One region of the Limosilactobacillus urinaemulieris genome, then DNA from elsewhere that is predicted to be linked to it. Evidence: predicted binding sites of a transcription regulator. Region 1 holds the regulator's gene; the other holds the start of a gene.
The links. Region 1 encodes NrdR, which represses ribonucleotide reductase genes. Its sites were predicted from a motif close to ACACNATATATNGTGT; they were not measured.

Region 1 (12,644 bases):
AATTGAGAAAAAGAATGGAATTAATTATCATATTAATTTTAATGATAGCTGGTTCTTTTCGGGACTAGTAACGTTAATCGACTATCAAAATAATGCGCAGTATCCTGTCTTCTTCTTTCAACGGGAAGAAAACGGGCAAGTAGTAACTGCAGATAATTTTATTGGCGAAAATGTTGACGCTACTACTGGAGCTTCAAGTAAATTTGAAGATTACTGGGAATAATAAAGTATATAAAAATAGGGTTCCAACGCTCGGTAATACCGAATTCTGGAGCCCTATATTTTTCTTTCTATTCATAGAAATTTTTAGTTATTTAATGATCGCTCAACCCGCTTCAATGAAAGAAGACTCCCTGTTTTGGCATCAGCAATGAATTGGTAATCAACTGGCTGATCATCTTCTAAACGGGTAACGCCGCCTTCGTAAGCTTCAGTTTTAACTGCGAAACGTTGATAGGGGATTCGATGTTGATTAATCCAACTACCGGTAACCTCTCCTTCACGTTTGAAATCATCGCGAATCATTTTGAGAATTTGATCAGCTGAAATCCGTCGTTGACCAAACAACTTTCCAGCAAGGAACCCAACCACCCCAGATGCACCGAGTGTTACTGGTAATAACCAAGGATTGAGTGAATTATTAGAATCATTCATTTAATTAATTGCTTCCTTTGTCAGTTAGTATCAAAATTAATAATGTTAATTTTAACATTAACGGATAGAAAAAGCTAATTAAGAGCTAATGTGATAGCATAATGATATAATTACTTCAATTTATCGTGGAGGTAAGAAAATGGAAAAGTTACCGCAAATGCAAGAAGAGCAATTATTAGAAAAGATTGGTAAAGGGAAAGTCGTCCTGTTTTTTGATGCTGGGTGGTGTCCCGACTGTCACTTTATTAAGCCAGCAATGCCACAAATTGAACAAGATTTTCCAGAATACACCTTCATTGAGGTAGATCGTGATGAAAACATTGACCTTGCTGCTGAATTAAATATTTTTGGTATTCCAAGCTTTGTTGTTTACAGTGATGGCAAAGAAATCGGTCGTTTTGTAAACAAAGATCGAAAAACTAAGCAACAAGTAGAAGATTTTTTAAATGATTTGAAGTAAAATGGTAAACGGTAAAAAGAATGAGGGGGTCGGCGTATTATTAATCACGATTCCCTTCATTGTTATTTTGATGGAGAAAGGAAAATCTGATGTTAATTTCTAGTTATAACCCTCAAGAGATGGGCGATGTTTTAGTTGTTATTACTGGTCCTGACGTGGCTGACCAGACTGTAAATTCTAAGGAAAACGTTACACAAATTACTGCTGCGAAGGATGGAAGCCTTCTTGGCTATAACTTCTTTAATGTAAGTGAAGTATTACCAGAGCTGAAGGATGAACGGGGACAAGTATTTTTAAGCGATGAACAAGTTGCTAAGTTAAATAAAGTGCTGATTCAAGCAGGTTTTACTGATGAATTAACAGCTGATCATACACCTAAGTTTGTAGTTGGTTATGTTGAGAAAATTGAGGATCATCCCAAGTCAGATCACCTTAAAATTACTCAAACACGAGTAGAAGATGGCAAGACGGTTCAAATTGTGTGTGGATCTCCTAATGTTAAGGAGCATATTAAGGTTGTTGCAGCGCGTCCTGGTGCGATGATGCCGAGTGGTAAAATTATCTGGCCTGGTGAATTAATGGGGGTTAAAAGTGAAGGAATGCTTTGCGGCTTTCGTGAGCTTCGGTTAAAGAATGCTCCTGATAAGAAAGGGCTATGGATAATCCCTGATGATTGGCAGGAAACTGGTGAAGCGGTTGACTTTAAACGGGCCGATACTTACTTTCCAGCCCAAAACTAGGCTGCTGATTTAACAACTATTTGTGAAAGGAACCAGACTGATGGATAAGAAAACTTATTATTTTATTGGAATTAAAGGAACAGGGATGGCATCACTTGCCCGAATCCTTCATGATAAGGGGAATCAGGTTTTAGGGTCAGACATCGAAAAGGAAACCTTTACCCAGGGACCATTATTGAAGAATGGTATTAAGATTTTGCCGTTTGATCCAGCTAACTTAAAGCCAGGAATGATTGTTATTCAAGGAAATGCTTTTGGTGAAGATCATCCAGAAGTAAAGAAGGCCCATGAACTTGGATTAACAGTTATGAGTTATCCTGAAGCGGTAGAAAACGAGGTGGCTAGTCATACCAGTATTGGAATTGCTGGTGCGCATGGTAAGACCAGTACAACAGCTCTCCTAGCCCATGTCCTTGATGGTGTTGAACCTACTAGCTACTTAATTGGTGATGGTGTTGGTAAGGGAAATGCCAAGGACCGCTTCTTTGTATTTGAGGCAGATGAGTACCGTGATCACTTCCTAGCATATCATCCAGACTATGCCATTATGACAAACATTGATTTTGATCACCCTGACTTTTTTAAGGATATTGATGATGTTCGCAGTTCCTTTGAGACATACGGAAAGCAAGTTAAGAAGGCGATCTTTGCTTGGGGTGATGATGATAATCTGCGGAAACTCGATGTTGATGTTCCTGTATACTACTATGGAACAAATGAAAGAGACGATTTCCGTGCAGAAAATATCCAACGAACACCAGCTGGTTCGACCTATGATGCCTACTTTAAGGATCAAAAGTTAGGAACATTCACCATTCATCTTTATGGTGAACACAGTGTTCTTAATAGCTTGGCAGTAATTGCCGTTGCTTATATGGAACATGTCGATATGGCAGATATTAAACGTGAGCTGGCAAACTTTACTGGGGTTAAGCGACGGTTTAGTGAAACTGACATTGCCGATGAAACACTGATTGATGATTATGCTCACCACCCAAGTGAAATTAAGGCAACCATTGATGCTGCTCGGCAGAAATATCCGGATCGCCAAGTGATTGCTGTTTTCCAACCACATACTTATTCGCGATTAGCCGCTTATATTGATGGCTTTGCAGAATCATTAAGAAAAGCAGATAAGGTTTTTGTTACACCAATCTTTGGTTCTATTCGTGAACAAGCTGGGCATGTTTCAAGTGAAGATCTTGAAGCAAAGATTCCTGATAGTGAAGGAATTGATATGGATACGATGACAAAGCTTCTTCATTATCATGATGCTGTGGTTGTCTTCATGGGTGCTGGAGATATTGAAAAATATGAAGATAAGTATAAAGAGCTGTTAAACAAGTAGTTGGCAGGTTGAAGGCCGCAATTAAATTTGTTATTATTTTTGAAAGGTCAGAGAAAGTCAAATTAAAAGGAATGATATAAATGAATAACTTTTCTGGACAACCGGAGCGCCGGGTTGTTACTGATTCTGCAGGATTGAATCGGTTCTTGACTCGGATGTACGGTAACATGGTGGTTGCGATTTTAGTTTCTGCATTTTCCGCCTATTTAACAATGAATACATTTCGTCGTGAGGTTTTTGGTTACTTTGGTGCCCATCCGGCAATGATCTGGCTTGTCTTACTGTTGCCAATTGCTTTGTCAATGGGAATTAGTTTTAGCGCTACCAGGAATCCTGTTGGTGCTTTCGTAATGTTGATGCTGATATCAATCATTTATGGAGTTGAGTTCGCATTGATTGCCGGTGTTTATACTGGTGCAAGTATTGCTTCGGCTTTTGTTTCATCATCAGTGATCTTTATTGTAATGGCGATTTACGGGACCGTAACTAAACGGGACTTGACTAAGTTTGGATCACATGCAATGGCAGCATTGATTGCTTTGATTATTGCTTACATTATTAATATGTTCTTGCAAAGTCCAGCGATTGCTTACATTTTCTCTTTCATCGCAGTAATTATTTTTACTGTGCTGACTGGCTGGGATGCACAAAAAATGAAGCAGATTTATGTTAACTATGGTGATCAAGTTTCAGTAACCGGATTAGCAGTTTTGGGTGCACTTCAATTGTACTTAGATTTTGTTAACCTCTTCATTTCACTCCTCCAAATTTTTGGGATGAGTGATCGAAACTAATTAAAGGGAAGAGGGTGAGAAAACGTTTAGCTTTTCTCCCCCTCTTCCTTTTTTAATGGTGATTCTAATTAGATTCATGGACTTTTTGATAATAATAAAATATATCAGTTAAGAAGATGATGGCGACTGCAACCCAAATTGTTTTCATCCTGAAGAAGGGCTGAATGATTGCCGATGAAATGGCGCCAAGGGTAAATGCTAAAACGATGATGAAGTAGTTAATAGCAATTTTTAAATCTTGTTGACGATGGTGGTAGATATATTCGGTGCCGAAAACGACTGACTTTTTAATGTTACCCGTAGTAAAAACACTGCTGTAACCGAGCCCCTCGATTTTACTGAAAGCGGTATTTAGTAAAGCAAGGCCAAAGGAAACCAGACCGACTGAAAGATATGTAGGAAAGTTCTCAGGCATACTGCCCACGAATCCACCAATGATTAAGATTGGGAAAAGGCAGAAGATTCGCCAGTATTTGATATGGGCCTGGAAGGTAATAGCAACAATAATCCCGAGAATATAGAGGGCAATTGCGCCACATCGATCGATAATCCCAATAACATTATGATTAACTAACGCTGCAGCGAGAAAAACGATATTTCCAGTTTGTGCTGCAGCAAGCGTATGACCACATTGAACATAGGTGAACGCATCAAGAAAGCCGCCACAAAAAGTCATGATGATGGCAAATAGACGTGCCTCTTCAACGTGATGAGTATTAAGTAATTTGTTCAAAAGATCCCTTCTTTAACTGATGATAAAACCTTAACGATCTCGTTAAATTCGTGAACAGGAAACTAACGGAGCCTTCCAATCTTTGGTACAATTATTAAGAATAAGAGAAGGAGCGGTATTAAATGGCAAAACAACTATTATTAATTGATGGTAACAGCATTGCTTTTCGGGCTTTTTTTGCAATGCACAACCAGATTGATAAATTTACTAACAAGGATGGTCTGCACACGGCAGCTATTTATGGCTTCAAGTTGATGCTTGATCATGTTTTAGAAAATTTTCATCCAGATGCAGCACTAGTAGCTTTTGATGCTGGTAAGGTTACTTTTCGAACCAAAATGTATGGCGACTATAAGGGTGGCCGGAGTAAGACTCCCGAAGAATTAACCGAGCAACTTCCGTATGTTCGTGAACTAGTAAAAGATTCTGGATTACATAGTTATGAATTAAAGGGCTATGAGGCTGATGATATTATCGGAACCCTCGCTAAGGAAGGTGATACAGCTGGCTATGAGACCTTAATTGTTACAGGTGACCGTGACTTAACCCAACTTGCCAGTGAACATACTACGGTAGCAGTTACCCATAAGGGAGTTACCGATACTGAACATTATACGCCAGAACATGTTCAAGAAAAGCTTGGGATCACACCGGCTCAGATTATCGATATGAAGGCTTTAATGGGTGATACCTCTGATAATTATCCCGGAGTTACCAAAATTGGGGAAAAGACCGCGATTAAGCTTGTAAAACAGTTTGGTTCTGTCGAGGGTATTTATGAAAATATTGATAAATTGAAAAAGAGCAAGATGAAAGAACACCTAGTCGAAGAGGAGGATATTGCTCGACAATGTAAGACGTTAGCCACAATTTTGCGCGATGCACCGGTTGAAGTTAAGCTAGCAGATCTTGAATATAAGGGCCCGCAAACAGAAAAACTAATTGACTTCTATCAGAAGATGGATTTTCAGTCATTTTTGAAGAAAATGGCTGTTTCACCAGATGATCAGGGCACCGAAATTGCACCAATTGAGTATACGGAACTGACTGCTGATAACCTGGATCTTATTGCTAAATTAGGTGATCGGGGAAGCTTTTATTTAGAGATGCCAGATCCTAATTATCACACTTCATCATTTGCCGGTTTTGCTTTGGGTAACGGCAAACAATGGCTAGTAAGTCGTGATCCTGAATTACTGAAGACGGCCGAGGTCAAAAGCTGGCTAACCGATTCTAAAATCAAGAAGGACGTTTTTAATGCGAAAGCACAGATCGTTGGCTTGAATCGATTAGGAATTACTCTTGACGGAATTGATTTTGATCTTCTTCTGGCCTCCTATCTTCTGAATACCAATGACAATAGCAATGATTTGGGAAAATTGGCTCATGAGCATGGATATGATGATGTGCAAACAGATGAAGAAGTTTATGGAAAGGGAGCTAAGAGGACAATTCCTGATGATGATCAGCTGTTCTTTCAGCATCTTGCCAATAAGGCACGAGCAATTGAACAATTGCGTCCCCAATTATTTGAACAGTTAAAGAAAAACGAACAGTTACCTCTTTATACTGATATTGAATTACCACTAACCCATGTTTTAGCCAAAATGGAAATTACTGGGGTTCATGTTGACGCGCAAACGTTAAAGAATATGGGGAGCAAGTTAACTGAACGGCTCGCGGAGATTGAGGAACAGATTTATCAAGAAGCTGGCGAAGAGTTTAACATTAACTCCACTAAACAGCTTGGTAAAATTCTCTTTGAAAAGTTAAAGCTACCTGTTATTAAGAAAACTAAGACAGGGTATTCAACAGCTGTTGATGTTCTCGAAAAATTAGCTCCCCAGGCACCAATTGTGGAAAATATTCTTCAATATCGCCAGATCTCAAAGCTACAATCAACGTATATTAAGGGACTGCTAAAAGTTATTCATTCGAGCGATCAAAAGATCCATACCCGTTACCTACAAACATTAACCCAAACTGGACGTTTATCGTCGGTTGATCCTAATCTACAGAACATCCCAGTACGATTACCAGAAGGGCGGCTTATTCGTCAAGCGTTTGTTCCGAGTCATGAGGGATGGCAGATATTCTCTTCTGATTATTCACAGGTTGAATTACGAGTCCTTGCTCATATTACAGGTGATCATAACCTTCAGGAAGACTTTAAGAATGGTGAGGATATCCATGCCAGCACAGCTCGCCGGATTTTTCATTTAAAACCAGATCAAGAGATTGATCGTAACATGCGTCGGCGGGCAAAGGCGGTTAACTTTGGAATTGTTTATGGGATCAGTGATTATGGGTTAGCCCAACGAATTCACGTTAGTCGCAGTCAAGCTCACGAATTTATTCAAAATTACTTTAAAGAATTTCCAAAAGTTAAGGATTATATTCATAACACGATTGAGTTTGCACGGCAAAATGGATATGTTGAAACGATTACTCATCGTCGTCGTTACTTGCCAGACATTAATGCCAAGAGCTTTAGCCGGCGTTCATTTGCAGAACGAACTGCGATGAATACGCCAATTCAGGGAAGTGCTGCAGATATCATTAAAATTGCAATGATTAAGATGCAGGACGAATTAGAAAAGCGTCAATTAAAGGCAAAAATGCTTCTTCAAATTCATGATGAGCTGGTTTTTGAAGCGCCAAAAGAAGAAATCCCAGTATTGAATAAACTAGTTCCTGACGTAATGGATTCAGCAGTTAAACTTTCTGTTCCGTTAAAGGTCGATAGTAAGTATGGCGATACATGGTATGATTTGAAGAAATAATTTGAGGAGGAAGGATCGATGCCAGAATTACCAGAAGTTGAAACGGTTCGTCGGGGATTATTAAAGATTGCTGCAGGACGAAAGATCAATGGAATTGATGTTCATTATGGTAAGACAATTACTAATGAAGTTGAACAGTTTAGGCAGTCGCTGATTGGTCAGACGATCGAAACTGTTGACCGTCGTGGCAAATACCTTCTTTTTCGGTTTAGTAATCACCTAACGATGGTCTCCCACTTACGTATGGAGGGCAGTTACTATACGCAACCGGCAGGAGCTTCGGTTGATAAGCATACTCACGTTGTCTTTAAATTTACGGATGGAACAGAACTTTGCTACCGTGATACTCGGAAATTTGGCCGAATGACACTAGTAAAAACCGGCGATGAGATGACAGTTGGTGGGTTGAAAACAATTGGTCCAGAGCCCACTGCCACTGATTTTAAGGTTGACTATTTTAAACGAATCTTGCGACGAAGCCGTGGAAAAATAAAACCGTTTTTGCTTAATCAACGCCATGTTGCTGGATTAGGAAATATCTATGTTGATGAAGTTCTTTGGATGAGCGGGATCAATCCTGAACAGCCCGCTAACACCCTTACTGATAAGCAGATCCAGACCCTGCATGATAATATTATTCAAGAGTTATCAAGGGCAATTGAGTATAAAGGGACAACTGTTCATACATTTAAAAATGCGTTTGGCGATGCTGGTGCATTTCAGGAGCAGTTAAATGCATATGGTCATGGTGGAGATAATTGTCCGCGGTGTGGTACAAAAATGGTAAAAATAAAAGTTAACCAGCGAGGAACCACATTTTGTCCACATTGCCAGCCATTATTGGAGATGAAAAATGACTAAGTTAATTGGATTAACTGGTGGAATTGCAACTGGTAAATCAACTGTTAGTACTTTGCTAAGGTTGAGTGGGTATCCGGTAATTGACGCGGATCAGGTGGTTCGTCAACTCCAGACCGTACATTCAAAAGGACTAGAACGGTTAACAGCAGTATTTGGAAGTGGGATCTTGAATGCTGACCAGACGTTAAATCGGCAGGCGTTGGGTTCCCTTGTATTCAGTGATCAAACTAAATTAGCTAAGTTGAATATGATAATGCAGCCATTGATTCGTGAAGAGATTTGGCGACAGATAAAAAACTACCAAAAACAACAAATTCCATATGTTATTTTAGATGCTCCGCTCCTGTTTGAGGAAAACTATACTGATGAATGTGACCTGGTCGTGGTTGTTGCTACCGATTATCAAATCCAGGTCCAACGACTAATGAAGCGAAATGGGTATTCGCAAACTGAGGCAGAGCAGCGGATTGACTCTCAGATGCCATTAGCAAAGAAAAAACAATTGGCTGATATTGTAATTGATAATAACGGAAGTAAGGAAGAATTAAAGCGGCAAGTTGCTGGATTGATTGATCAGATGCACAATAATAAGTTATGATAAAATGAAAACTATTTAATAGTAAGCAAGGAGGAAGGCCAGATGCGTTGTCCACACTGTCATAAAAACGGTTCGCGTGTTGTTGATAGTCGGCCAAGTGAAGATGGCACTTTTATTAGACGACGTCGAGAATGCATTCACTGTGGTTTCCGTTTTACCACTTTTGAACGGTATGAAGAGACTCCATTATTAGTGATAAAAAAAGATGGAACACGGCAAGAATTTAGTCGTCAAAAGATTTTAAACGGGATTGTTAGATCCGCGGAAAAACGTCCTGTTAGCATGGAGCGCCTAACAAAAGTAACTGATAAAATTGAAAAAGAAGTTCGCAGCCTTGGTGAAAATGAGGTTTCCAGTCAGGTGATTGGTAAATTTGTTATGCAAGAATTGAAAGACATTGACGAAATCGCCTACATTCGTTTTGCAAGTGTTTACCGTCAATTCAAGGATGTTGATGCATTCATGAACGAGTTGGAATCCATGATGAAAAATAGCGATAAGAAGTAGGGGGGAACGAGGCCATAATGACTAAAAGTAAATCAATATTTGATCCAGGGGCTGGATATATTGTTACTGCTAGCCACCAATGGTCAAATTTCAATGAAAAGGTTTTTGAACTTTTTTATCAGCCAATATTAGGAACAGCCGCATTTGCGATGTTTCATGCCTTACGAACACAATTAAACGAAAAACCAGCAATTAGTGATCGGCATCTCCAATCTCAATTACTAGTTCAGCTTAATGCAGGACTGCGGACAGCTGAAGAAGGCATTCAACGCCTGGAAGCAACTGGGATGCTACGGACTTTTACCCAAACTGATCAGCTTGGCGATTTATTCGTTTATGAGCTTCAACCAACACTTACGCCGGCTGAATTTATTAATGATAACCTTCTTAGTATTCTGCTGTTAGAGGCTGTTGGTGAAGCGCGCTTTAAGGAGTTGGGTGAATTTGCTAACCGTTTTGCTTTAGGAAGTCATCAAGTAACATTAAAAGAAATAACCCATAACTTCTTCGATGCTTTTCATGTTGATGATCAGCGGATTACGCATTTACCGACAGAGATCACTACTACTCGCAAAAAAATAGTTAGTGAGAAGAAATCAAAGAAGAAGGTAGTTAACGTTGATTTTGACTGGCCGACCCTAGTGCAGTTGTTAAAGGGTCAGCCCATAACCGAAAAGGATCTAAGTAGTAACCGTGACTTAATAGAAGTAGAGCACCAGCTTTATGGGATTGATGAGCCAACAATGGCCCGACTGATTACTCAATCAACTGATTTGACAACAAGCAAAATTCGTCCGCAACGACTTAAACAAATTATAGCTGGAAAATACCGGGTAGATGCTAAGCAGCCGGGTAAAGAAAAAGTTAGTGAAGAAAAGGGAACAGTCACACTTTCACAGGAAGAACAGCAGTTAATTGAAACATGCAAATACTATGCGCCGGTGACGTTTCTTCAACAGCTAAAACAACAGATGGGCGGATTTGTGACTTCAGGAGAACGAGCAATTATTCGGAACCTGATTCAAGAACAACAATTAGATGCAGGTGTTGTTAATATCCTTTCATGGTATGTAATTGCGTCGCTTAAACGACCGACACTTCAAGCAAATTATGTAAATGCAATTGCTAATAATTGGATGCGTGCTGGAGTGGCGACAGCTGAAGAAGCGCTTGCCCATATCCATGAATTTAACGATCAAAAGGCGCAGAAACGTACTAGTCGTCAAACAAACTATTACCGCCAGCGAACCACTACTGTTCGAGAGAAGATGCCAGCATGGGCTAATGAAGATGAACAGCAAATCAAGAAGCCAACACCAGAACAATTAGAGCGGCTTCGTCAGCGGTTAGCAAGGCGAAAAAAGTCGGGTGGCTCTGAAGGGGATGAGAGTAAATGAAATCGTTGAGTAAAACAATGAAAGAAATTATGAAGAGCCAAAATTTTGGTCCTGCCTATGAGCAAATGATCAGTCAGGTTCTGAATGATCCGGAAGTTGCTGCCTTTTTGAAGAATAATGCCCAAAAACTTTCACCTCAGGCAATTGAGCGAGGCGAGGCTAAGCTTTACGAATACTTTCACGAAAAACAATTGATTAGTAAGGGAACGGCCACGGTAGCGCCAGGCTATTCGCCACAATTAATTGTTAATGCGGGACAAATTGATGTAACTTATGTGCCCACTAAAAAACTGCTTGAGCAACAACGACAAGCTCATATTAAGCAACTGGTTTCTTCAATTAATATGCCTAAGTTTATTCATGGTGCTTCCTTTGATCGGTTTTATATTGATAAACCGTACTACACAGAAACGCGTAACAATGCTTTAACTGCAGCACTTGATTTTATTGATCAATATTCTCCAAATGAATTTCATCCCGGATTATATCTTTATGGCCGGTTTGGTGTTGGGAAGACTTATCTTTTGGGAGCGATTGCTAATGAGCTTGCTCAACAAAAGGGTGTTGCAACAACGATGATGCATTTTCCAAGTTTTGTTGTTGAGATGCGTAATTCGATTAAGACGAATAATTTAGGTTCAAAACTTGATGCGGTAAAAAAGGCCCCGGTATTGGTGCTTGATGATATTGGTGCTGATGCGATGACCACTTGGGCCAGAGACGATATTCTGGGTGTTATCTTGGAATACCGAATGCAAGAAGAGCTTCCAACGTTCTTTAGCTCTAACTTCTCAATGGATGAACTTCAAAGTCACTTAACGGTAAATGTAAAGGGAGAAGAAGAGCCGGTCAAGGCGAGTCGGATTATGGAGCGGATCAAGTTCCTTTCTCGCCAATATGAAATGGCGGGGGCCAATCTTCGTGACAAAGGATAAAAATATTTAATGCTTTCCCTTGACATTGAATGATCGCTTTAGTATTCTAGATAACGTTGAAAGAAAAAGCAGGAGCACCCGCTTCTCGCCTAGGTGATAAGGATTGCCGGGCTGACGAGTTAAATAAGAACAATGATAGTATTGTTTATTATTAGCGGGGTGTAGAATGCACTCCGCTTTTTTGCTTGATCTTTCGCTAATAAAATTGGAGGTGCGTTGCCATAGCTCAAGATATGATTGTCAATAACGGTATTCGTGCTCGTGAAGTACGGCTAATTGGTCAAGATGGCGAACAGTTAGGAATTAAGTCAAAACGCGAGGCGTTACAATTAGCTGAAGATGCTAACCTTGATTTGGTTCTGGTAGCCCCAAAGGCTCGACCAGCTGTTGCCCGGATCATGGATTACGGAAAGTACCGTTACGAAATGCAAAAGAAAGAGCGTGAAGCTCGAAAGAAGCAAAAGACTGTAACGGTTAAGGAAATTCGGTTGAGCCCTTCAATCGATACGAATGACTTTAATGTCAAGTTAAAGCGCGTTCGTAAATTCATTGAAAAGGGCGATAAAGTTCGTGTTTCCTTACGATTCCGTGGTCGTGCTATCACCCATAAGGATATCGGTCGTGACATGATTGAAAGAATGGCCAAAGAAACTGAGGACATTGCAACAGTTGTACAACGACCAAAGATGGAAGGGCGGAGTATCTTCTTAACTCTTGCCCCAGCTGCTGATAAAGCAAAAAACTAATTTAAGAAAGTAGGGAATTTTTCTTATGCCAAAGATGAAGACTAACCGTGCCGCTGCAAAGCGTTTTAAGCGTACTGCTAATGGTGGA
Region 2 (12,644 bases), on a different contig from region 1:
GGCGGTGGGGTTGATGGAGCGATCCACCGAGCTGCTGGACCAGGACTGTATGCCGCTTGTTTGAAATTTCATGGCTGTCCAACCGGTGAAGCACGGATTACACATGGTTTTCGTCTGCCGGCAAAGTACGTTATTCACACGCCAGGACCAATTTGGCATGGTGGTAATAATGGCGAGGACGAATTGTTGGCTAATTCATATCGAAACAGCTTGCAGCTTGCTGAAGAAAACGATTGTCATACGGTAGCATTTCCCTCGATTAGTACCGGAGTGTATGCCTTTCCTTTAGACCGGGCTGCTCATATTGCCATCACAACAATCCGTGACTTCCTTAAAACAAGCCAGGTTGTTGCTGAGGTTGAGATGGTTTGTTTTGATCCAACCACCTATGCAGCTTACCAAAAGGAAATCAAAGAAGAATAGTAAAAATAAACTTCAAGAACTTAATTGCAAAGCTCTTGAAGTTTATTTTTTAAAATCGTTTTCTTCTAAACGCTAAGTATCCTAATCCCGAAATCAAAACGATATAACAGCAAGTTCCCCAGAAGAGTTGGCTGTTGGAGAGCATGGAAGTGGGATGGTAGGATGCGTAATTGTAATATTGGGTTGTGAGATTAGTCATGTTAAGGGGGTTCCATTTGAGAATTTGACCGATTCCCAAGTTAGCGTTTAGTAAACTTGCGGAAAAGCCTCTCCCCATAAAAATGATAATCGCGTTAATCGCAATAACAATTGCATCGGAGTTAATCAGACAAGAGAAGAGACACAGTAAGCTGATAATTAGCGTTGAAGTTATGATGTCAATACCAGTCGTCGCCAGCATATTTACTACTAGTGGCTGGTGGTATTTATAAATGCCTGTCCACGATACTGGTGCATTGAGAAGTGGAACAATATTTAAAAGAATGGTAAAAACAATTGCTAAAAGGTGAAGGACTACGTTATAGATAAATAATGCAATGTATTTTGCCATAAAGGTCGCTAGTTTACTTGATGAATGATAAATCAGTGCAAGGATCGTATTATTTTGAAACTCTGTTGAAAAAATAGTCGATCCAAGGATAACAAGAATTAGCATAATAATGTCGCTAGAATTATAACAGGTCATTACAAGCAAATTGGAATAGTCTCTTCCCATTGCTAACCCCATAATAATCATCAAACCGATCATTATCACGGGCATCCACCAAGTGAGTTTGCGGTGACTGAGTTTGTAAAGTTCACGATGTAATTCGGGATACATACTTGTCCCTCCCTCTATTTTTGGTAGTTTTTAAAGGCCCACAATCCCAAAATAATGAATAGTAGGGTATAGCAACCGTTACCGAGAATTAATTCAAAATTACTGAGATGGGTAATTTTAATCGTACTTTGATTGGATAGTTGAACAATGATGTTAATCATATTGAGTGGGTTCCACGCCCATAATTTTTTCGGGAGGATATTCATTAATAACCCAGAAAAATTAGCCCCAAGAAAATCGATTGCAAGGCCAATAATGATAACAACTGAATTTGACTTCAACAGGATAACCAAAAGTAGTGAGAGAGAAATGGTAAACATTAGGTAGATAAAAGCGCCTAGAAAGTTATATCCTAATGCGGTAATTAGGGAATAACCATGAAAACTATCAGACCATGAATAGTTATTCCCTAGAAATAGCATCAAAACCAGTGAGCAAACAAAGCCAGCTACCAACAAAGCAATTCCATAAACCACTAGGGTAATCAGTTTAGCAAGATAAATTGTAAGGGGATTGTTACTTCTAAAAAGAAGCGTGATCATTGTGTTATTACGGTACTCCATTGAAATAAAATCAGCGCTGACAGCGACCATGATGATTGCACACCATTGAATAGCACCAAATCCCTGGCTGATCAAGAAGGGGTTAACCTTGTATGAGGGAACACTGCTATAGAGCATTAAGCAAACCATAACAAGGAAGCCGTAAAGCGGGGTTCGCTGGTGAGTGAATTTATAGGTTTCTCGTGATAAACTATTTTCCATTTGAGGTCTCCCGCCTTTCTTTAAGGACAGTGATGATTTTCTTTTCGAAAGATGGGACGTTAGGAACAAGCTCCCGTAACCAGATTTGGTTATTGAACAGTATTTGTTGAATTTGCGAGAGATCATCCTTATTAACAACAAGTCCAGTAGAGGTAGGGGTCACGGTAACGGAATTAGCAGTTAATAACTTAATGGCGGTTTGATTGTCAGTGGTTACCAAGCGATATTGCTGACTGTCTCTTTCTTGGAATTGGGAAACTGGGACATCCATAATGATATGTCCCTGGTTTAAAATGATTACGGAAGTCATTACCTTTTGCAGTTCGCTTAAAACATGGCTTGAAATAAGGAATGCGGTTCCGTTATGGGCATACTCATGGATTATTTTTCGGATGAGAATGATGGTTTCGATGCCTAAACCATTCATTGGCTCATCTAGGATCACAAACTGGGGGTGGTTAAGCAGGGCTAATGCAATCCCTAACTTTTGTTTCATCCCAATTGAATAGCTTTTAGCTTGGCGCTGAATGTAAGAATCCATTTGTAGCTTAGTGATTAACTCCGCGACCTCATCTTTATCAGTTGAATATAGGGAGAGGTTATCTTTTCCGCTTAAAAACGGGTAAATTGCGGGATTTTCGATCAAGGCGCCAACATTTTGCAGTGCCTTGTGGTTATTGGCGGTAATAGGTTGATTATTAAAAGAAATCGATCCAGTGAATTTTGTCAGACCCAAGAGTGTTTTCATAATGGTTGTTTTACCTGCACCGTTTGGCCCAATTAACTCCACGATTTCACCCGGTTGGATACTAAATGAAGCATTCTCAATTATTTGCTTATGACCATAGAAAATATTAAGATTCTTCACGGTTAACATTGAATCATCTCCCCAATAAGTTGAATTCACCTTAATTTTATATGGGGGGGTTCATTAATCAATAGGTGAGCAAACTAAAAACTCTTAGTACGCTGAATATGGCAATACTAAGAGTTCTTTTGAGATTAATTTTCTGCGGCTGACTGTAAACTTATCAACGAAGATTTTAGCCATCTTTGAACCCCCAAAGTCAAATAACTAATCAGATCATACATTAAGAAAATCCCCAACTCAAATCGTGATGACTTGAATTGGGGATTCATCTATTTAGTTTAAGCTTGTAAGTTTGCTGAATACTTAGCTTCTTCTTTTTCAAGGCGAGCACGTTCACGCTTGTTATACCATGGTGAAATGGTAAAGGCTAAGACATCATTGATAATGTAAACCATACTGTTAACGGCCATTGCTAATGAAGCATCACCTTGGGCAAAGGTAATTCCCCAAAGGACCATCTGGAAAATTCCAGAAGCCAGCCACCAGAAGTATTGGTTGTTGTACCGAAGAAAGCAAATAACACCAGCGGTTAAACTAATTGAGAAGCTAATGGCATCAATCCATGGACGTGGATCGTTAGTTAAGGCACCAATTAGATAACCAGAAACAAGGTAAACAGCAATAGTTGAGAGAATTGCAATGACCCAAGTTTTGCCAGTGAATTTCCGGATTTTGGAGACCATGTTGATATTCCAATTAGCAGAAAGCAGGACTGGGATATCTAGAGTAACAACGTAAGCAAGCTGTTCACCAATACTGAGATAATTTTTGGCGCTGAAACCAACGATGATAAAACAGATAGCAGAGAGGATCCCTAACCAACCGTTAACGGATTTAGCAGCGTTGATTGCTAGAATACAAAGGACTCCCAGTGTTGTTCCGATAAAGGTAATTACCGTAATCCAGGTAATTTTATCGTTTACCAAGGTCATTACCTGACAGCCAAGACTGAAGAAAAACAGGTAGTAGTTTTGTTGGGGCCAACCCTTAAGTTGGTGAGCGAGAAAGTGTAAATAGTTTTTCATTACTCAAAGTCTCCTATATCAATATCTTGTGCCCACACTAAATAAATAAAAGCAAAAAATACAATATATTGTGGGCGCTGTGCAAATGCAACGGGATCTAGTATAGCATTCTTCGCTAGCGAAACAAGCAAAAAATTAGCTAATTAATCAGTCGATATTTGCCTTAATTAGGCTAGTGCAGGGGACCGAGTTAATTCCAAAATATTTTTTACGAAGTTAGTTTAAACCGATTCCTCAGGGGAGGTTAATCGAACAGCTAAAATTTTAACTTGGTAGGTGGATTGTGGTGCCTGAACTGAAACCGTTTGTCCCACCTTTTGATGCAGTAGTGCTTGCCCGAGCGGTGAGTCAAATGAAATCTTTTGCTTTTGCAAATCAGCTTCTTGCTTACCAACAATCGTATAATTAACCCGTTCGTTATCGTCAATAAATTGAAGGGTAACTGTTGTTCCAAGATCAATGGTTTGTGAATCGGTAGGTTTGATGATTTTAGCGTATTGGAGTTGCTTATTTAAGTAGCGTAACCGACTTTCTAAATGACGTAATTCACGCTTAGCGGTACTATACTCGGTATTTTCTGACAAATCGCCAAGAGCGCGAGCAGCCTTTAATTGACTGATTTTAGCTGGTCGCTGTGCTTGTAATTTGGCAATTTCTTTTTCAATTTCGTGATAGCCATTCGGTGTCATCTTTTGAAAATATACGTGGGCCATTGCTTCTTGGATCTTTTTACGTTGCATTGAAAATCGCTCCTTGTCGTCTTGCTGACGGCCTAATTAATTGTTCACCTGTAATTATGATATGATAGAGAGGATAATTCAATTTTTGATGGAGGAATAATTGGGAAATGAGCGAACAGGAAGAACATATTAAAGGGTTCTTAAATTCGTCCACGTATGACCAGTTATCTGCTAATCAGCAGAAACATGCTCAAAACATTTTGACTCGGTTTAATAAGTATATGACCGAAGAGCACCAACTGGATGATACCGCGTGGACACCCCAAGCGGTTCAACAAGTAATGGTTGGTCAATTTATTGCCGATCCAGCATTAACTAATTCGTTTGGAATTGCCGTGGCACCAGTGCTGAAGGCTTATCAAAAGTTCTTGGGGAATAAGCAATTAGGCGCAATTGAGAAGGCTATTGATGAGCAGCGTCCAGTAATGAATAAGTGCCGGAAAGCTCACCAGACATTAGCTGAATTAAATGATGAAGTTGCTTCGGGTCCAAAAAAGCAAACCGGTAACCATGAAGCACCACAAAAAGATCAATCCGTCAAAGAGTCGGTAAGTGAAGAACTAAAGCAACCGACAGCCCCTGTGAAGTTAATTCCAGCAGGGAAGATGAAACAGGAAATTACGCGGATCAAAAGAGAGGTCGCTACTGCTCCAGAATTTAAGGAGAAAGACCTCAGCATTGCTGATCAGCAATATCTGGTTGCGGAATTTCTGCAATTAATGTATCAGGAATGTCATCAAGGCATTAATCAGTGGCGGTTTGCTGACTTGCAATTGGTCTTGGGGATGATGATGCCGCTAGATCCAAATATTACCAAGTTAGAGATTTTGAATATTGTTCCAACTGCTCAAGCACTGTTTGACTACCTGAAACGAACCGACCAGATTGATATGGATCAGTATCGGGTTGCTTTGAAGTCGATTGCCCATATGCAAACCTCTCAAAATATGCTGGCTTCAATGGAGCGTCGTCAACGGACAACTCAATTGATGCTTTCATACATTCAGAGTCAAGGTGTCGATACTGATAACGTGAATAAAACCGAAAAGTGGATGGATGCCCACCAATCACAAGTAGCAACATTCATGCGTTCGATCCTTAGTCCATGGGGTGAGTACGAACGACAACAATTGCATAAGCGGCAACAGGCAACCCGTCAACCAGTTCCGGTAGAGAAGGATCGGCAATTATTAAGAAAGAAGCGGGTCCCACAAGGAATTAAATTTAGCAAGAAACGACGAAAAAAGCGAAAAAAGTAGTTAACTCATTTTGTCGTGATGAAAGGGAGCTGAGATTAGTGAGTGCATATATTCCTGAGAATATGGATGAAGTGGCTGTTCAGGTAGCTAAACATCAGGTTCATGGTGAACAAGTAACACCAGAAGAAGTGATCGAACAGGCTGTTCCAGATATTTTGCAGGCCTTATTGGATGAGGCACTTGAAGGACGCTACGATGAGGTAAAACGTGACGGGGATAAGTTAATTGTTACCGATGCAATGGGTGAACAAGTTGGTGTTGTTACACCAAACGGCAAAAGCTTTGTTGATGACTTCAAAGCTGATTCAGACGCATTGATTGGCTACCTTGAATCTCAAGTTGCTAAGCTGGTTGGTGGCCGGTAAAGGAAAAAATGAAAAAAGAGTTGTGACATAAGTTATATTACCTAGATAAAATACAAACGACGCAGTACACAAATGGGCTTCAGTGCTCGGAAAATCCGAACACTGAAGCCCTATTTGTGTTTGCGGGGGTTCGAAAACGAACTAGCGAGCTAGTTCTGTCTCACTCCCTTTATTACGCTAAAGCCGATTCTTAATTTCATATGGCTTAACCTTATCAGCTTTCGGCTGGACTTGCGCATCCTTTGCATAGAAGATTGCGTATTCTTCGTCATCGGGTCCCTTAGCGATGACGAGATCATCGGCTTCTCGTTCACGTTTGAAGATTTGTCCCTTGCGAACTGCTTCGTTGTAATCATGAATATTAGCGATTGAATCGCCAGGATTAAAGAAAATTCTTGTTTCCATTTTATTATTCCTCCTTATGCGCGACTTGGAATATCAAATTCTGCCTGGGCTAAGATATGACCTTTAGCGGCATGGATAAACTCGTTTAACCAGTAGTGGTTCTTAAGCGGCAACTGGTCATCAAGAGCGTAAACCCTTAGTGTGTAGTGGTGAGTTTGATCTGGTGGCTGTGGACCTACGTAACCGCTAGAGATTGCAGGATCGCCATTAACTAGGGAACCAGCATTACTATTATTTCCTTGCACAAATTGATCGCTTAGTTGGCGACTAGCATTTGCTGGAATGGAAGTCATGTCACTAGGAATATTCGCAGCGAGCCAGTGGATCCAGGTAAACCCACACACCGGAGTGGAATCATAATCAATAAAAACGATGGCAAATGTCTTTGTCTCGGCCGGCGCTTCATTGATCTCTATCGGGAAAGATTTAATCGGATGGCCAGCCAACATTAAATTATCTGGAGCATACTTGCCGTATTCATCAGCTAACATTCCATTAATGAGCGGGACTGAAATTTTCATTAAAATCACTTCTTTAATCTAAATATAGTTGTTGTAGTTGCTTAAGATCGTTTTGTGAGAGATCGAGGTATTCAGTTAAGTAGTTTTGAACATCCCCGTAATTAGTGTTAATCAAATTGATTGCCTGGTTAAGGTAGTCGGCTGAAACAGAGCCGAGAGCACGGCGATTTTCCACTACTACTTCACTTTCACCTTTATCACGCAACGCTTGAAGCCACTGTTCCCGAAAGTCTTGAGTTGCCTTATTGGTGAGCAGGTAGTCTTTCAGAATCGTTTCTTCAGGTACTTGGAGGGCGCTTAGAATTAGGTAAGCAGCCATCCCCGTACGATCTTTTCCAGCAGTACAGTGAAAGAGACTAGCCTGAGTATTACTTAATAGGAGCTCAAACATTCGCTGGTAAGCAGCCTTAGCAGTCGGAACCTCTACCATCCGCTGGTAAACATCAAGCATGTGCTGATAGCCATTACCTGGTTTTAGAATCCGACTCATGATTTCTTCATCACTGTGAGAAGCATCAGTCTCATCAGACTTAAATACCGGTAGATGATAATAATTAGCAGTTTGGGGGAGTTTATCAGGAGCTTGCTTAACCTCTTCTGGTGCCCGTAAATCAATGTCGATCGTAACGGGAATCGCTGCTAGAGTGCTTAAATCATGTTCATTTAAATGAGCAAGGGAACCGGAACGAATGAGCCGGTGCCACTTTACATGACGTCCATCTTTAGTTTCGTAGCCACCCAGATCACGAAAATTATGACCATCTTGAATGTCTAATAAGCGTTGACCCGTCATGTCAAAACCTCCTTTACTAGGATGAACTACTTGCGACCATCCTAAGTACTTTACTTTATTAATTGTACCCTACTTTAGCCAGTTTGATAACTTCTCCGCTAACCGGTACCCGCTTTCGGTGGTTCCAGATTGATCAGGGTGGAGGCCATCGGTAAAACTAGAACACCACCCCCTAGTTTCGATCAGGGGAAGGGTGTGTTTCTTGGTAAGAGAGCGAATTGACTCGGCAAAAGTCTGGCTAAACGGAATCATTGGAAGAATTGGGGTTGACGGAAAAAGATTAGTAACAAGGGATAAAAAGTGATCGTAGCTTGCATTGAACTGAGCTAACGAAAAACGGCGGTCGTTAACGCCAAGGTTGATTACAACTAGATCGGGAGTGTTTACTTGCCAAGGAGTTGTGACGTCAAGATTCGTTAAGAAGTGGTTTGCGGTCGGGACCCCACCAGTAGCTTGACGAAGTACGCCACCAGCAGAGTAAGCAATTCGTACATCAGTTACGTGAAGCAAGTCAACGGCGGTACCCGCGTAATTGCTTTCTGGTCGGTAATCAGTCGAAGCGTTGCGACCAGCTACCCAACAGCCAGCGGTAATTGAATCACCAATAAAATCAATTACCGGAACTGGTGATGCGCAGGTTAATTCTCCTTGACTGATATCAACCGAAGTGATCGCAAAACCTTCGTTACCGTTCCAGACACGATCAAGATCTGTATTGCCAGCCGTTATAATTTCAATTAGGTGTGTTGCCGGTCCGCATTTTATTTGCCAGCTGCGGTGACTTGCTAGTTCTCGGTGCCACTGGTTGCCGTCAATTCGCCAGGCGTAAATTTGTGAGGGTGAAAGTGGATTGCGGTTATCCAGCACATTAACTGTCAGGTTATTGACGTCTTTAGCAATAAACCGTAACCGGCTTCCAAGGTTAGTTGTGTAAAGCGTTGCAGATTGATTAATCTTTTTAATAAACCAGCGACCATGAGGAGATGTTAATTCGTAAAGAGAAGTTGGGGAGTAGTGACGCATGAAAAAATCCCTTTCCTTTTTTTATAATTATAGGACTTTAAACCGAACTAAGGGGAGACAAACAGGCGTCCTACCAGCCTTTTTCGGAAAACGCTTACAACGCTATTGCTTATAAAATGAAAGCGCTTGTTGACAAATGAAGTAAAAGAGTCTAAATTATAGTTTAGTAAAAGTTTACTAATTTGTTTAGCCACTTTGTTCAAGTGGTCATGGAGGTATTTTGACATGGATAAGCAAGATTTTCTTAAAGAATATCAAGACACATTTAAGGAACCGGGAAAGGATGTTTTCTTCTCTCCAGGTCGGATTAATGTGATTGGTGAACACACGGATTACAATGGTGGTCACGTTTTCCCATGTGCAATTAGCATTGGTACTTACGGTGTTTATGGCCCACGTGAAGACACTACCGTAGCCATCTACTCAGCAAACTCCGCCAAGGTTGAAAATAGTAAGATCATTACTTTTGATATTAATGATGATCAACCACAGTCTGCTAAAGATGAAAAGTGGGTTAACTACTTTAAGGGGATGCTTGTTTACCTCAAGCAACGCGGTTATAAGATCGATCATGGATTTAACCTTTACATCCATGGCTTCCTTCCATATGGTTCAGGTCTTTCATCATCTGCTTCAATTGAAATGCTGATGGGGAACCTGTTAAAGGAAGAATTTAACTTAGATATTGATGAAATTGATCTCGTTAAGCTTGGTCAAAAGACCGAAAATGACTTTGTTGGTTTGAATTCCGGAATCATGGATCAATTTGCTGTGGGGATGGGGAAGAAAGATAACGCAATCTTCCTTGACTGCAATACCTTGGACTACAAGTACTTACCACTTGAACTTGGCGACTACGAAATTATCATCATGAGTACGAACAAGACCCACTCATTGGCTGGTTCTAAGTACAACGAACGGGTTCAAGAATGTGAAGAAGCTGTAAAGCGTCTCAGCAAGAAGTTAAACATCAATAAGCTTGGTGAAATTGATTCTGAAACGTTTGATCAATACACTTACTTAATTAATGATGACACTTTGATTCGTCGTGCTCGTCATGCAGTTAGTGAAAACGAACGGACAAAGCGGGCCATTGACGCAATGCAAAAGGGTGACCTTGAAGAACTTGGTTGCTTAATCAACGCTTCACACGTTTCATTGAAGTATGACTATGAGGTTACTGGTAAGGAACTAGACACCTTAGCAGAAAATGCTTGGGATCAACCTGGCTGTCTTGGTGCACGGATGGTCGGCGGTGGGTTTGCCGGTAGTGCAATTGCCATTGTTAAGAAGTCCGAGGCCGAAAACTTCAAGAAGAATGTTGGTAAGATCTACCGCGATAAGATTGGTTACGACGCCAGTTTCTACGACGCCGAAGTTGTGGATGGCCCACACAAGTTGTAGAGTGCGAGCCAGCAGAGAACTTGCGGAAAGCTAACAATTTCTCCCGACTGGATGCTGAAAGCATCTGGGAGGGAGGTTGTTAGCTCTAGCAAGTTCCTGGCGAGCAGATCTTGACTATGCTGCCTAGGATGGCTAGGCGGAAGTTGCGGTCACGGCGAGCACGTTTCGGCTGTGTAATATTAGAAGCTGTTAGCTCTAGCAAGTTCCTGGCGAACAGATCTCGACTATACTGCCTAGAACGTTAGCTTGAGGAATGTATTTAAGTGAGTGGGGGAATTAAAAGATGAAGTTAATCGAAAAGTTTGCTGATGATGTAATTGCCAGTGGAGCGTACAAGCCACTTGACAAGATTTATGTAATGAATAAGATTCGTGGCTTTGTGGGCGATGAGGATGTTGATGGTAATGAAGACCAGCCAGTTGTTGCCCAATTAGTTGACCTGGCTGTTAAGCGGGGTAAGATTGAAGATGGTCAAACAGAACGGGAAATTTTGAATGATCAACTTTATGACTTAATGACGCCACGGCCATCCGCTGTGAATGAAGAATTTTGGGAGAAGTACCAAGAGTCTCCTGAAACTGCGACTAATTGGTTCTACAAGTTAATGACATCGAATGATTACGTTAAGGTTGCTGCGATTAAGAAGAACATTGTGTTTGATCGGCCAACCAAGTACGGTAATCTAGAAATTACGATTAACCTATCTAAGCCTGAGAAGGATCCAAAGGCGATTGCAGCGGCTGCTCATGATACCAAGAAGAAGTATCCACAATGTGCTCTTTGTATGGAAAACGAAGGGTACAAGGGACGTCTAGGACAAGCGGCCCGGAGTAATCACCGGGTAATTCGGATCGTGGTTGGCGGCCACAAGTGGGGCTTCCAGTACTCACCATATGCTTACTTCAACGAACACTGTATCTTCCTTGACAGTAAGCATGAACCAATGCAAATTAATCGCCAAACGTTGGTTAACTTAGTTGAAATTGAAGAACAACTACCTGCTTACTTCGTCGGCAGTAACGCTGACTTACCAATTGTTGGTGGATCAATGTTAGCTCACGAACACTACCAAGGTGGTCATCACAGTTTCCCAATGATGAAAGCTGAAATCAAAAAGCCGCTTCACTTTGACGAATACCCAGACGTTGAAGCCGGAATTGTTAACTGGCCAATGAGTGACATTCGATTAACCAGTGCGAACACCACTGAATTAATCAACCTTGGTTCTCACATTATTGATGTTTGGGATCACTATGACGATGAAAGTCTGTCCTTAAAGGCGTTTGATGGTGATACTCGTCACCACACAGTAACGCCAATTATGCACCGTGATGGAAAGAAATTCGTCCTTGACCTTGTTTTACGGGACAACAATACTAGTGACAAATACCCACTTGGTATCTTCCACCCACACGAAAAGTTGTGGCACATCAAGAAGGAAAATATTGGTTTGATCGAAGTTATGGGACGAGCAATTTTGCCAGCTCGGTTAAAGGGTGAATTAGCCGAAGTTAAGAAGTTCTGGTTAGGCGAAGCAAATAATATTGCTGATAGTCACCTTCCATGGGCTAAGGAAATCGCCGAAAAGATGGATATCAATGCTGACAACGTTGATGAAATCATGGAGCAAGAATTGGCTAATGTATTTGCTAATGTTCTCGAGAATGCCGGTGTCTTCAAGGATGATGAAGCCGGGAACGCTGGTTGGGATCGTTTTATCGCTCAATTATAGTTCGGTCTAGACAAATTAACGGTAATCCAGGTAAAATAAGTTCTAAAAATGGGAAGGGGTGATTACCATGGCAGCAACGTTACGTGATATTGCCAGTCGAGCTGGTGTCTCTATTGCAACGGTTTCGCGAATTTTGAATAATGATTCGACGCTTTCTGTTAACGAAAATACTCGACAACGGGTTTTAAGTACTGCAGAAGAGCTAGATTACACGAAGCATAAGCGGACGCGAAGTGACCAGGTGCAACGAGTAGCAATTGTTCAATGGTATTCGCTTACCCAAGAACTTGATGACCTTTACTATATGGGGATCAGGATGGAGATCGAACGTTCTGCTCAACAACGCGGGATCCAAACAGTGCCAATTTATCAAAACGACTTAGAGAAGATTCCCCGGAATGTAACGGGAATTATTGCAATTGGTAAATTTAGTGATTCGCAAGTGCAAGAGTTAAAACTGGTAACTAACAACATTGTTTTTGTTGATTTCGATAGTTTA

Region 2: the regulator NrdR is predicted to act here: its motif matches at 3,962-3,977, upstream of pnuC (nicotinamide riboside transporter PnuC).

What each region holds. Positions count from the first base shown of each region.
Region 1 covers NZ_CAKOBX010000008.1:63,843-76,486, forward strand. The annotation lists gene MR181_RS06670 (HesB/YadR/YfhF family protein) at 1-223, shown strand, start outside; gene MR181_RS06675 (PepSY domain-containing protein) at 307-654, opposite strand; gene MR181_RS06680 (thioredoxin family protein) at 794-1,114, shown strand; gene ytpR (YtpR family tRNA-binding protein) at 1,204-1,854, shown strand; gene murC (UDP-N-acetylmuramate--L-alanine ligase) at 1,895-3,202, shown strand; gene MR181_RS06695 (Bax inhibitor-1/YccA family protein) at 3,283-3,996, shown strand; gene MR181_RS06700 (YoaK family protein) at 4,061-4,729, opposite strand; gene polA (DNA polymerase I) at 4,852-7,512, shown strand; gene mutM (DNA-formamidopyrimidine glycosylase) at 7,531-8,373, shown strand; gene coaE (dephospho-CoA kinase) at 8,366-8,971, shown strand; gene nrdR (transcriptional regulator NrdR) at 9,014-9,478, shown strand; gene MR181_RS06725 (replication initiation and membrane attachment family protein) at 9,496-10,875, shown strand; gene dnaI (primosomal protein DnaI) at 10,872-11,810, shown strand; ribosomal protein L20 leader region at 11,871-12,000, shown strand; gene infC (translation initiation factor IF-3) at 12,044-12,556, shown strand; gene rpmI (50S ribosomal protein L35) at 12,582-12,644, shown strand, end outside.
Region 2 covers NZ_CAKOBX010000003.1:161,340-173,983, reverse strand. The annotation lists gene MR181_RS03425 (O-acetyl-ADP-ribose deacetylase) at 1-423, shown strand, start outside; gene MR181_RS03420 (ABC transporter permease) at 473-1,243, opposite strand; gene MR181_RS03415 (ABC transporter permease) at 1,258-2,007, opposite strand; gene MR181_RS03410 (ABC transporter ATP-binding protein) at 1,997-2,884, opposite strand; gene pnuC (nicotinamide riboside transporter PnuC) at 3,157-3,903, opposite strand; gene greA (transcription elongation factor GreA) at 4,125-4,643, opposite strand; gene MR181_RS03395 (hypothetical protein) at 4,751-5,902, shown strand; gene MR181_RS03390 (hypothetical protein) at 5,941-6,267, shown strand; gene MR181_RS03385 (hypothetical protein) at 6,445-6,672, opposite strand; gene MR181_RS03380 (YbhB/YbcL family Raf kinase inhibitor-like protein) at 6,687-7,193, opposite strand; gene MR181_RS03375 (tyrosine-protein phosphatase) at 7,207-7,986, opposite strand; gene MR181_RS03370 (GDSL-type esterase/lipase family protein) at 8,056-9,009, opposite strand; gene MR181_RS03365 (galactokinase) at 9,235-10,413, shown strand; gene MR181_RS03360 (UDP-glucose--hexose-1-phosphate uridylyltransferase) at 10,697-12,145, shown strand; gene MR181_RS03355 (LacI family DNA-binding transcriptional regulator) at 12,213-12,644, shown strand, end outside.